Regions from separate parts of the Pseudoalteromonas sp. AWM4_233 genome, predicted to be linked through region 2. Evidence: predicted binding sites of a transcription regulator. Region 2 holds the regulator's gene; each other region holds the start of a gene.

Region 1 (3,282 bases), 1.0 Mb from region 2:
GGTTCAGTGCTTTTCATGATTGGATTTACATTACACCGCGCATGATGCGAAAAACCATATCTACCCATTTGCAGGAAAGAAATGCGCCAATAGCCGCAAGAAAGGCAATCCGAAATCAAGTCATTGTCGAAGGTGTAGACAAGCACTACGAATTTAACGATTTGTATAGTTTAAAAAAACAATGGTTAGAACGTTGGCAGAATATACTTGAAGAAGTTAAGAGCGACCCGAGTGCTTTGGAGAATAAAGTTGAGTCGCATCTAAACAAAGAGATGTCAGAGCAGGCTGCTAGCTTATTTAGTTGAGCTTTAAAAAAACAATTAGCTTGGTATGGATCTCACTATTATGGAGAGGTATACCTAACAAGACAAATCAAAAAAAGTGCGGACAAAAACAGTTGGCTTTGTTCGCACCTCACAAATTTTAGCCAACTATTTTTGCCGTTTATTTGCGGCGTTAGCTCGACAGGGAAAACATGGATAAATCGAAAAGTATTCCAAAAATTCACGTTAGATATAAACGATTCCAAAAAGCACAAAGAGATATTTGGGAGTCATTCTGTTTAATTGATTTTTATTCACCCAAAATTAAAGAGGCGGTTAAAGAAGATGTATTTCCTCAATTGACCTTAGATCGAATATGGGATAATTCAAATAAGGTAGTACAGAAAAATGATATTTATGGTGCACTTCACTCATTATCAATAAAAGGAAATTACAGAAGAACTCTCTTAGAAACAGTCTTAACATTTGAAGACTATATAACAGACATAATTCAATCCGTATATCTAGATATACCAGGGAAGCTCTCAGCTGTTAACGATGATGGCAGCAACATATCTGGTTATCAAAAGCTATTAAAACTCGTTCTTAATTCAACTGATAAACAGGAAATTATCGATAAATTAGTAGAAGAAAAAATACGAAGTATCTTCTACGGCAATCCTCTCGATGTTTTTGAGAAAGATAAAGCAAAGTTAGAATTTGGAAATTACTTTAAAGATAATCACTCTGACGAATTAAAGACATACAAGAAAGTTGTGGCGATGAGAAATATAGTTGCTCACAATAATGGTCGCATAGATCGCAAGTATATTAGAGAAGCTGATTCTGATGCCGAAATAGGTAAAAAAGTTATTATTGAGAGAGAGTTTTTGAAAGAAGCTATTTATGTCCTTTCTTTGTTAGCCGCTCATGCAACTCGTTTAGTAGTAGAGAATGTGTATAAAGAAAGTATTAGTGGCAAATTAGGTCAAGCTATTAAGGCGTTTGAGAGATCGAACTAACAAGTCAATTTAAAAGGGTAAAAACAGTTGGTTATTCTTCTTTACCACTAATTTTAACCAGCTATTTTATTGTCTTTGATTGAAGCGTTTAAAAACCCGACTTTACCAATCATAAAAACACAGCCAATGATTTAAAAAGTACCCTTGAGCCCGTTGTTGAATGACTTATGCACAGATTTTGTTTGAAAGCTGTGCATAGTTGATCAAATACCAAAATTAAATGTACTGTTTATATATACAGTAACCGTTGTGTGTATTATGAAAGTCATTCCAATTAAAGCAAGCTGCGGTTTCAATAACGGTGTTGAAACACTTGCGTCAACTTACCCCGAGCTCGGCAAAACATTAGATCAACTCTTTATGCCAAACAGAGTAGCTACCTTTATCGGCTTAGCTTCTGGTGATTCAATGAAAGATATAGGCCTATTTGATGGAGATTTAATCATTGTAGATAGAGCTGTAGATATTAAAGACGGTGATGTGATCGTTGCCAATCTTAACGGCGAGTTTGTGTGCAAAATCCTTGATTACAAAAACGGCCGCTTAATATCAGCATCAGACCAATACAAACCAGTCATAATCAAAGACTGTGATGTATTTAGTTGTGAAGGAGACGTGACTTCTTCCATTCGTTTGTTCAGACAGCGTGAATGTTTTAAGTCTAAATTATTTTGACCTGTTCGCTAATATTAAGTTTCCAATGTTGGTTTGTAGGGTTTAGAGATAATTAATAATCGCGTTAACTAAAAAGTCTTAATGATTTTTTTCGCATCTTTTGCTTTTTGCAAATTATCCGCCACTACCTTGGTATAGTAATGATTTTCATGTAATGTTTTAAAAAGACTTTTAAGAGCTAATTCATAATACCCAATGGCTTTATCATAATCGCGTTTATCTTGCCAAGCGCCGCCTAGGTTGTTTCGGGTTATGGCAACCTTAAGATGGTCTTCACCAAAAGTGTAAAGGTTATTCTTAAGAGCTAATTCATAGTAGCCAATGGCTTTATCAATATTTCCTTTGTCTTTCCAAGCTCCACCTAGGTTATTCCATATTGTGGCAATTTTCGGATGTTTCTCACCAAAGTTGTAAAGGCTGCTTTTAAGGGCTAATTCATAATACCCAATGGCTTTATCATAACCTCCTTTGGCTTGCCAAGCTAAGGCTAGGCTATGGCGTGTTATTGCAACATGGGGATGGTCTTCACTAAAGGTGTTAAGATTGCCTTTAAGCGCTAATTCGAAATGCCCAATGGCTTTATCGTACTCGCCTTTTGCTTGCCATGCTGAGCCTAGGTTACTGAGGCGTATGGCAACAGTAGGATGGTCTTCACCAAAGGTGTTAAGGTCACTTTTCACTTTTAAGCGCTAATTTAAAATAGCCAATGGCCTTATCGATATCGCCTTTATCATGCCAAGCTAAGCCTAGTTTACTGAGGCGTATGGCAACAGTAGGATGGCCTTCACCAAAGGTGTTAAGGTCACTTTTAAGCGCTAATTCAAAATAGCCAATGGCTTTATCGTAATCACCTTTTTCATGCCAAGCTGAGCCTAGGTTACTGAGGCGTATGGCAATAGTAGGATGGTCTTCACCAAAGGTGTTGAGGTCACTTTTAAGCGCTAATTCAAAATAGCCAATGGCTTTATCGAAATCGCCTTTGGCTTGCCAAGCTGAACCTAGGTTATTGCGGCGTATGGCAACACTGGGGTGGTCTTCACCAAAGGTGTTAAGGTCACTTTTAAGCGCTAATTCAAAATAGCCAATGGCTTTATCGTACTCGCCTTTGGCTAGCCAAACTGCACCTAGGTTACCGCGACTTCTGGCAACAGCAGGATGGCCTTCACCAAAGGTGTTAAGGTCACTTTTAAGCGCTAATTCAAAATAGCCAATGGCTTTATCGTAATCACCTTTTTCATGCCAAGCTGAGCCTAGGTTACTGAGTCGTATGGCAACAGTAGGATGGTCTTCACCAAAAGTGTTAAGGCCACTTTTAAGCGCTA
Region 2 (3,282 bases):
CAATTAGCAAGGCCTGTAAAGGCAGGCATAACAGCGCCAAACACCATGATCAAACCATGCACTGTAGTCATTTGATTAAAGAAATGTGGGTCAACTAGCTGCAGTCCAGGCTGAAATAACTCAGCTCTGATCACCATGGCCATAGCGCCACCAATCAAAAACATCACTAACGAAAAGATTAAATAAAGAGAGCCAATTTCTTTATGATTAGTCGTAAACAACCAACGCTTTATACCTGTAAGATGCTCCTCATGAGCATGTTCTGAACTTTGAACCTGAGTACTCATGATTACTCTCCTGACGCTTTATCGATGAACGCTTGAACTTGGCTAGGCTGGATTACTTCACCCGTATCATTGCCCCAGCTATTACGTTTGTAAGTGATAACAGCCGCAATTTGTTTTACTGTAAGTTGCTTTGCAAATGCCTGCATTGCTGTACCTGGGCGACCGTTTAGCAGCACATCTATATGCTCATCTAGATCCCCTTTAACAACCGCATTATCTTTAAGACCAGGGAAGACGCCAGGCAGCCCCAATCCTGTAGGTTGATGACAAGCTGCACAATATCCCATGTAAACTGTCTGACCTTCTGTCATTAAGTCTTCTTTACTTAGAGTTTGTGATAGTACAGCTTCGGCCTCTTTCGCTGCTTCTGTTTTGGCTAACTGTTGCTCAGTTAACCATTGTTCGAATTTTTCAGGTGAGACAGCTTCAACAACTACAGGCATGAAGCCATGGTCTTTACCACATAGCTCAGCGCACTGACCTCGGTAAATACCTTCTTCATTTACTTTGGTCCAAGCTTCATTGATAAACCCTGGGTTGGCATCTTTCTTAACTGCAAAATCAGGTACCCACCATGAATGAATAACGTCATCTGACGTCATTAGAAATCTCACTTTTTTGTTTGTAGGTATTACCAGCGGTTTATCTACATCCAATAGATAGGTCTCTGTTTTTTCTTCCTCATTATTAACCTGAGATAAAGGCGTAGATAACACAGAAAAGAAATCAACGTCATGACCAAGGTATTCATAGTGCCATTTCCACTGTGACCCTGTGACCTTGATTGTTATGTCAGCCTTGCTGGTATCCTCCATAGCAATTAAAGTCTTAGTTGCGGGGATCGCCATGATGACAAGAATAAGAAAAGGAATAGCAGTCCAAACAATTTCAACTTTGGTACTTTCATGAAACTGTGCAGCCACAGCTCCTTTTGATTTTCTGTGCTTTAATAAAGCCCAAAACATCACTGAAAATACAATCAAGCCGATTACACAACAGATTAGAAAAATGGTCATATGTAGTTCATAAACACTATGACTTACATCAGTAACCCCTTTTCTCATGTTGTAGTCACTATTGGCTAATGAAAGTGGACTAAGCAACAAAAAAGTAAGCAAATAAGCAAATTTACTTATTCTCATACGACGCCCCCATTTATCGACTTCAGCATGAAGTTCGCAGTTAGAATTATTGGATGACCGTCATAGGATCCGACTAAAGTCGAAGGCAATACATGACCTATTAACAATTAGTCAATAAATAAGCAATTAGCAAGAAAGTAAAATAGAAGAATTTGATATATTAAAATGGAAAGTAAGAAGAGATATGGTTAGCTGACTAAAGAAACAGAAAAAGAGAGCAGCTAACCTATTGTTAGAATTATATAGAAGTTACATCCAATTAGAATTTCTTATAACACCTACAGCAAGACCTTCAATAGCAAAAGGTTCGTGTTCTAGATCAACCTCGATTGGAGAAAACTCTTCATTTTCAGCATGTAATAGCACTTTGCTACCTTTTTGTTCTAACCTTTTAACTGTTACATCGTTGTCTACTCGAGCAACAACAACTTGACCATTTTGAGCAACTTGCGCTTTATGTACAGCCAAAAGATCACCATCAAGAATACCGATGTCTTTCATGCTCATTCCATCTACACGTAATAAGTAATCAGCAGCAGGCTTAAATAAACTCGGATCAACCTCATAATGACTTTCGATATGTTCTTGAGCCAAAATAGGCTCTCCTGCAGCAACTTTACCAATCAAAGGAAGCCCTGTATCTTCAGACGAGCCATCGTCGACTAATCGAATACCACGACTAGCCCCAGGCACCATTTCTATCACCCCTTTCTTAGCTAAAGCTTTTAAATGCTCCTCAGCAGCATTAGCACTTTTAAAACCAAGCGCATCAGCAATTTCAACACGTGTAGGAGGCATACCTGTATCTTTGATGAAGACTTTGATGAGTTCAAATACTTGTTCTTGTCGTTTCGTTAGTGGTCGCATACAACTGGTTTTCCATACAGGTAAAGATACTGTGAGTATATACAGTTGTGTCAAAATGGCAAACTAAATTTGGATAGATTTAATGCAATAAAGTGCAAAATTAGCGACTGTGAACGCAGTGAGTGCGCTTCTTTTGCGCAAGTATAGTGCGAAAGGTTTATGACAAGCGCGCAGCGCTTACATTCTTTTCGCGCAAGGTGAACTGAATTAGTTTAACTGAAGTTTAGGGTTTAGTTATTTAGACGTTTGAAAAATGTGTCAGAATCAACAGAGTGGCTACTGTGAAGGCTGCTCATTTCACCTTACGCTAATTCGTCTTTTTATCACCGAGCATTGCCTCATCACCGTGCAGGACGATTTAGCACCATAAACGCAAAAAACCCGCTGCATTGCTGCAACGGGTTTCTTTAATTAGGCCCTGGCGATGTTCTACTTTCACATGGGAAGCCCACACTATCATCGACGCTGTTTCGTTTCACTTCTGAGTTCGGCATGGGGTCAGGTGGTTCCAAAACGCTATAGTCACCAGGAAATTCGGTGCGCTAATCGCTTTCGCAATTAACTTAAAATCTGGAAAAAATCTGATAATTTCTAAAACTTCTACTCTAGTTCATATTAGCTTCTGAGCTAAAACCACTTTGGCGTTGTATGGTTAAGCCTCACGGGTAATTAGTACTGGTTAGCTTAATGTATCACTACACTTCCACACCCAGCCTATCAACGTTGTAGTCTCCAACGGCCCTTCAGTTAACTTAAAGTTAAAGTGAGAACTCATCTCGAGGCTCGCTTCCCGCTTAGATGCTTTCAGCGGTTATCGATTCCGAACGTAGCTACCGGGCAATGCAATTGGCATCACAACCCGAACACCAGCGGTTCGTCCACTCCGGTCCTCTCGTACTAGGAGCAGCCCCTCTCAATTCTCAAACGCCCACGGCAGATAGGGACCGAACTGTCTCACGACGTTCTAAACCCAGCTCGCGTACCAC
Region 3 (3,282 bases), 1.6 Mb from region 2:
ATCGCGTTGTATATCTTCTCGATAACCAATCTCTTTTCATTTGCCACTGATTGCTTTGTAACTCTGTCCCAATACGTAAGCTACTACTACCGTAGCGTTTATTTATTGTATCTAAACACTGCATAAGCTCAGGTTTATCGTCAGAAACATTAAACATATCAATTTGTTGGTGCATATCGTCTTCGAGTTCAATGGCGCCAATACCCGCTTTGTAATATCGCACACCAGGTTGGAATAATTGGCTGAACACCAATTCGACTTGCTTGGCAAATACCATACTATCATTCGATGGCACAGCAAGTTTCTGAATAAACGACCTTTTATAGTAATTATCTTCATGTGGAGAGCTATGAGCGAAGATAATTAATCGCTTCGTTAAAGATCCTTGTTTGCGTAGTTTCTTGGCTACTATTGAGCAATGCGTTACTAATGATGCTTTAAGTGCGAATGGGTTTTCAACGCGCTCACCAAAACTGCGGGTGCTGAATACTTCTTTTTTGCGCTGTTTTACATCATCCCATGATAAACATGACACCCCATTAAGCTCCGATATCGTTCGTTCAAGCACAACACTAAATTGTTTTCGCATCATTTTTGGATTTTGCTTAGCCAAATCTAACGCACTTTCGATGCCGAATAACTTAAGTTGCTTGGTTAATCGGCGCCCTACACCCCAAATGTCCGATACTGCCATATTGGCTAAAATTTGCTTTCGAGACTTTTCACTATCAATAACGGCAACGCCTGTTGCGCCTACAAACTTCTTAGCCGCATGATTAGCGGCTTTCGCAAGTGTAGGTGTTGGCCCAAAACCGACACCCACTGGTAATTTGGTTTTTCGCCAGACTGTGCGACGAATAAGATGACCATATTCATACCAAGAGCTCACCACATCACTATAGCCATCAAACTTTAGAAATGACTCATCGATGGAGTATACATAATGTTGATCACTAAAACGGTTGATAATGGACATCATTTTGTCACTTAAATCGGCGTATAACTCATAATTTGAGGAGCGAATAACCACATTATGTTTATCTAAAATAGGCTTTAATTTAAAGTAAGGCTCAAACTTTGGAACGCCCAGTTTTTTTACTTCAGGAGATGCAGCAACAATGCAGCCGTCGTTGTTTGAGAGCACCACAACGGGTCGCTTACGTATTGATAAGTCGAATACTTTTTCGGCTGAAGCATAAAACGAGGTGGCATCAATTAACGCATACATTGTTTTAATCTCATGTTTTGCCGATGCATTCTTAATGAACCAGTCACAATACCTTCGAGCTGAAAAACATCACAATCACTGATAAATACTGGTTTAAACAAAGGTGATGCAGACAATAACCGTCGATTATGGATATCAAGGATTTTACATACAAACTCATTGTTAAAGTTGGCAACAATGACATCTTGGTGTTTTGGCTCGGCCGCCCTATCTACAATTAATAAATCACCATCAAAAATACCAACGCCCTGCATCGAGTCACCAGATGCGAGGCCCAAAAAAGTGGCGTTAGGGTCACCAACTATAAGTTGGTCAAGGGATAAACCGAGCTCTTTATATTCGGCTGCGGGAGACTCAAAACCGGTGATCCCCGCTGCTGCTTTAACAGGTATTACTTTCATACTGCACCAAAATACATATACTGTATATAAATACAGTATATGTATAATTAGCCATATCGGCAAGCTTAACAGCGTTACCAAGCGGCGCTATGTAGCGCTTTTAGAATAAAGCCGGCAAAAAAAAGCGGCTTGATGTTTACCAAGCCGCTGAGTTTTTATATCAACTCTCAATATAAGGAGCTCTATTTTGAGAGGTTTGATTTATTACGTACTACTTCAAGCTAAACGCCCTACTTTGCTGATTGCTTTCTAAACGCACTTTATTGCCAGTGAAAGTTTCGAATAGTTTTGTATGGGCCGCTTTTGAAAATACACCGTCTCTGGTGTCATAATCTTCAATCCAAGCCAATAACATGTCTAGATTTTCATCTTGTGCTTCTTTTGATGGGTATTTGTGCGGCTCCCAAGGACGCGCTTTAGCGTTGGCTTTACAGGTCTCCACATCTAAATCGATAAACACCAAATGCTGACACTGCTCTGTGATCGGTTTAATGAGATCACTATAGCAACCCTCAATCACCCAATTTGAATGGGATTGAACAAATTCGTTGATTTTATCGAGTGAAGAATCAAGTGGTGCCCGAGTTGGTGGTGACGTTGGTAACCAAGCAAGAGTGTCTAAATCTAAATGTGCAGCTGAATATTCTTGTGCTAAACGCTTTGAAAGTGTTGACTTTCCTGAGCCAGAATTACCAAAAATAATCGTTTTCATGCGCTAGTCCTTATTTATACAGCAGTAATATTAGAATTAATGAAGCGCCGCTGTAAATGGTATCTTTTTACAGATCTCCGCCTCAGCTTCAAGTATTTCAGCTAAACGTGCGTCAATAATGTCTTTATTGAAGTATTCGTAGCCCAATTCTACGAATAGGTTTTTATGTTTTTCTTCTGATTTAGCAATGGCCACATAAAAGTCTTTTTCTTTGCCTTCAGGTAAGGCTTCTGCAACCAAAGAAAAACGTTCGTGGCCACGCGCTTCAATCACCGCCGCAACTAATAGACGGTCGATTAAGAATTCATCGGTGCCCTGTCTAAATAAAGCGCGCATCCCTTTGATATAAGGATCTTTTTGGTCGTTACCTAAGGTAACCCCACGCTCTGTTAATAATTTCAACACTTGTTTAAAGTGGATCATCTCTTCGATGGCTAAATCTGTCATGGCTTTCACAAGCTTAATTCTGTCAGGGTAATGACCCAACATAGACATCGCCATGCCAGATGCTTTTTTCTCTGCAGCAGCGTGATCTTGTAAAAAGGCATCAAAATCAGCGAGCACTTTTTCAGTCCAATTAAACGGGGTGTGGTACTTCAGTTCAAACATAAACATTCTTAATCAATATAAACTGCGGTTATTCTAGCGTAGGAGATACACGAATTAAACAGATTGCATAAATGTGAGTAAATCGACGTCTTTATCTACTTTTCCCATACGTGTAGAGCTGACTTTAAGTGGGTGCTTTAAGTCATTCCAAGCCGTAACTTTACCATTCACGTTGAGCTTAGGCATGTCTGTAATTTCTGTGCTAGAAGCATCAACTTCTAGAAAATCACACAGTTTTGTAAAACTGTTTGGCTGGCTAACATTCAAAAACAAATGCTCCGCTTGAGTGTCCTCGAAAAACGCAATGGCTTTGGCTTTATGTGTTTCGTAAC

The links. The regulator LexA, encoded in region 2, represses DNA repair genes until DNA is damaged. The targets are predictions, from matches to a motif close to TACTGTATNNNNATACAGTA.
Region 1: a site for LexA is predicted at 1,509-1,528, ahead of ACXAC4_RS10685 (LexA family protein). Genes of this name have one in related genera too.
Region 3: a site for LexA is predicted at 1,648-1,667, ahead of ACXAC4_RS08215 (LexA family protein). Genes of this name have one in related genera too.

Annotation. Positions count from the first base shown of each region.
Region 1 is NZ_JBSWSZ010000001.1:2,396,138-2,399,419, reverse strand. It holds gene ACXAC4_RS10695 (hypothetical protein) at 1-305, shown strand, start outside; gene ACXAC4_RS10690 (hypothetical protein) at 476-1,285, shown strand; gene ACXAC4_RS10685 (LexA family protein) at 1,544-1,960, shown strand; gene ACXAC4_RS10680 (tetratricopeptide repeat protein) at 2,029-2,640, opposite strand; gene ACXAC4_RS10675 (tetratricopeptide repeat protein) at 2,630-3,282, opposite strand, start outside.
Region 2 is NZ_JBSWSZ010000001.1:3,423,862-3,427,143, forward strand. It holds gene ctaD (cytochrome c oxidase subunit I) at 1-287, opposite strand, end outside; gene coxB (cytochrome c oxidase subunit II) at 290-1,429, opposite strand; gene lexA (transcriptional repressor LexA) at 1,679-2,296, opposite strand; rRNA gene rrf (5S ribosomal RNA) at 2,713-2,826, opposite strand; rRNA gene ACXAC4_RS15600 (23S ribosomal RNA) at 2,945-3,282, opposite strand, start outside.
Region 3 is NZ_JBSWSZ010000001.1:1,834,851-1,838,132, reverse strand. It holds gene ACXAC4_RS08220 (Y-family DNA polymerase) at 1-1,228, opposite strand, end outside; gene ACXAC4_RS08215 (LexA family protein) at 1,216-1,629, opposite strand; gene ACXAC4_RS08210 (AAA family ATPase) at 1,841-2,341, opposite strand; gene ACXAC4_RS08205 (MiaE family protein) at 2,378-2,950, opposite strand; gene ACXAC4_RS08200 (sulfotransferase) at 3,005-3,282, opposite strand, start outside.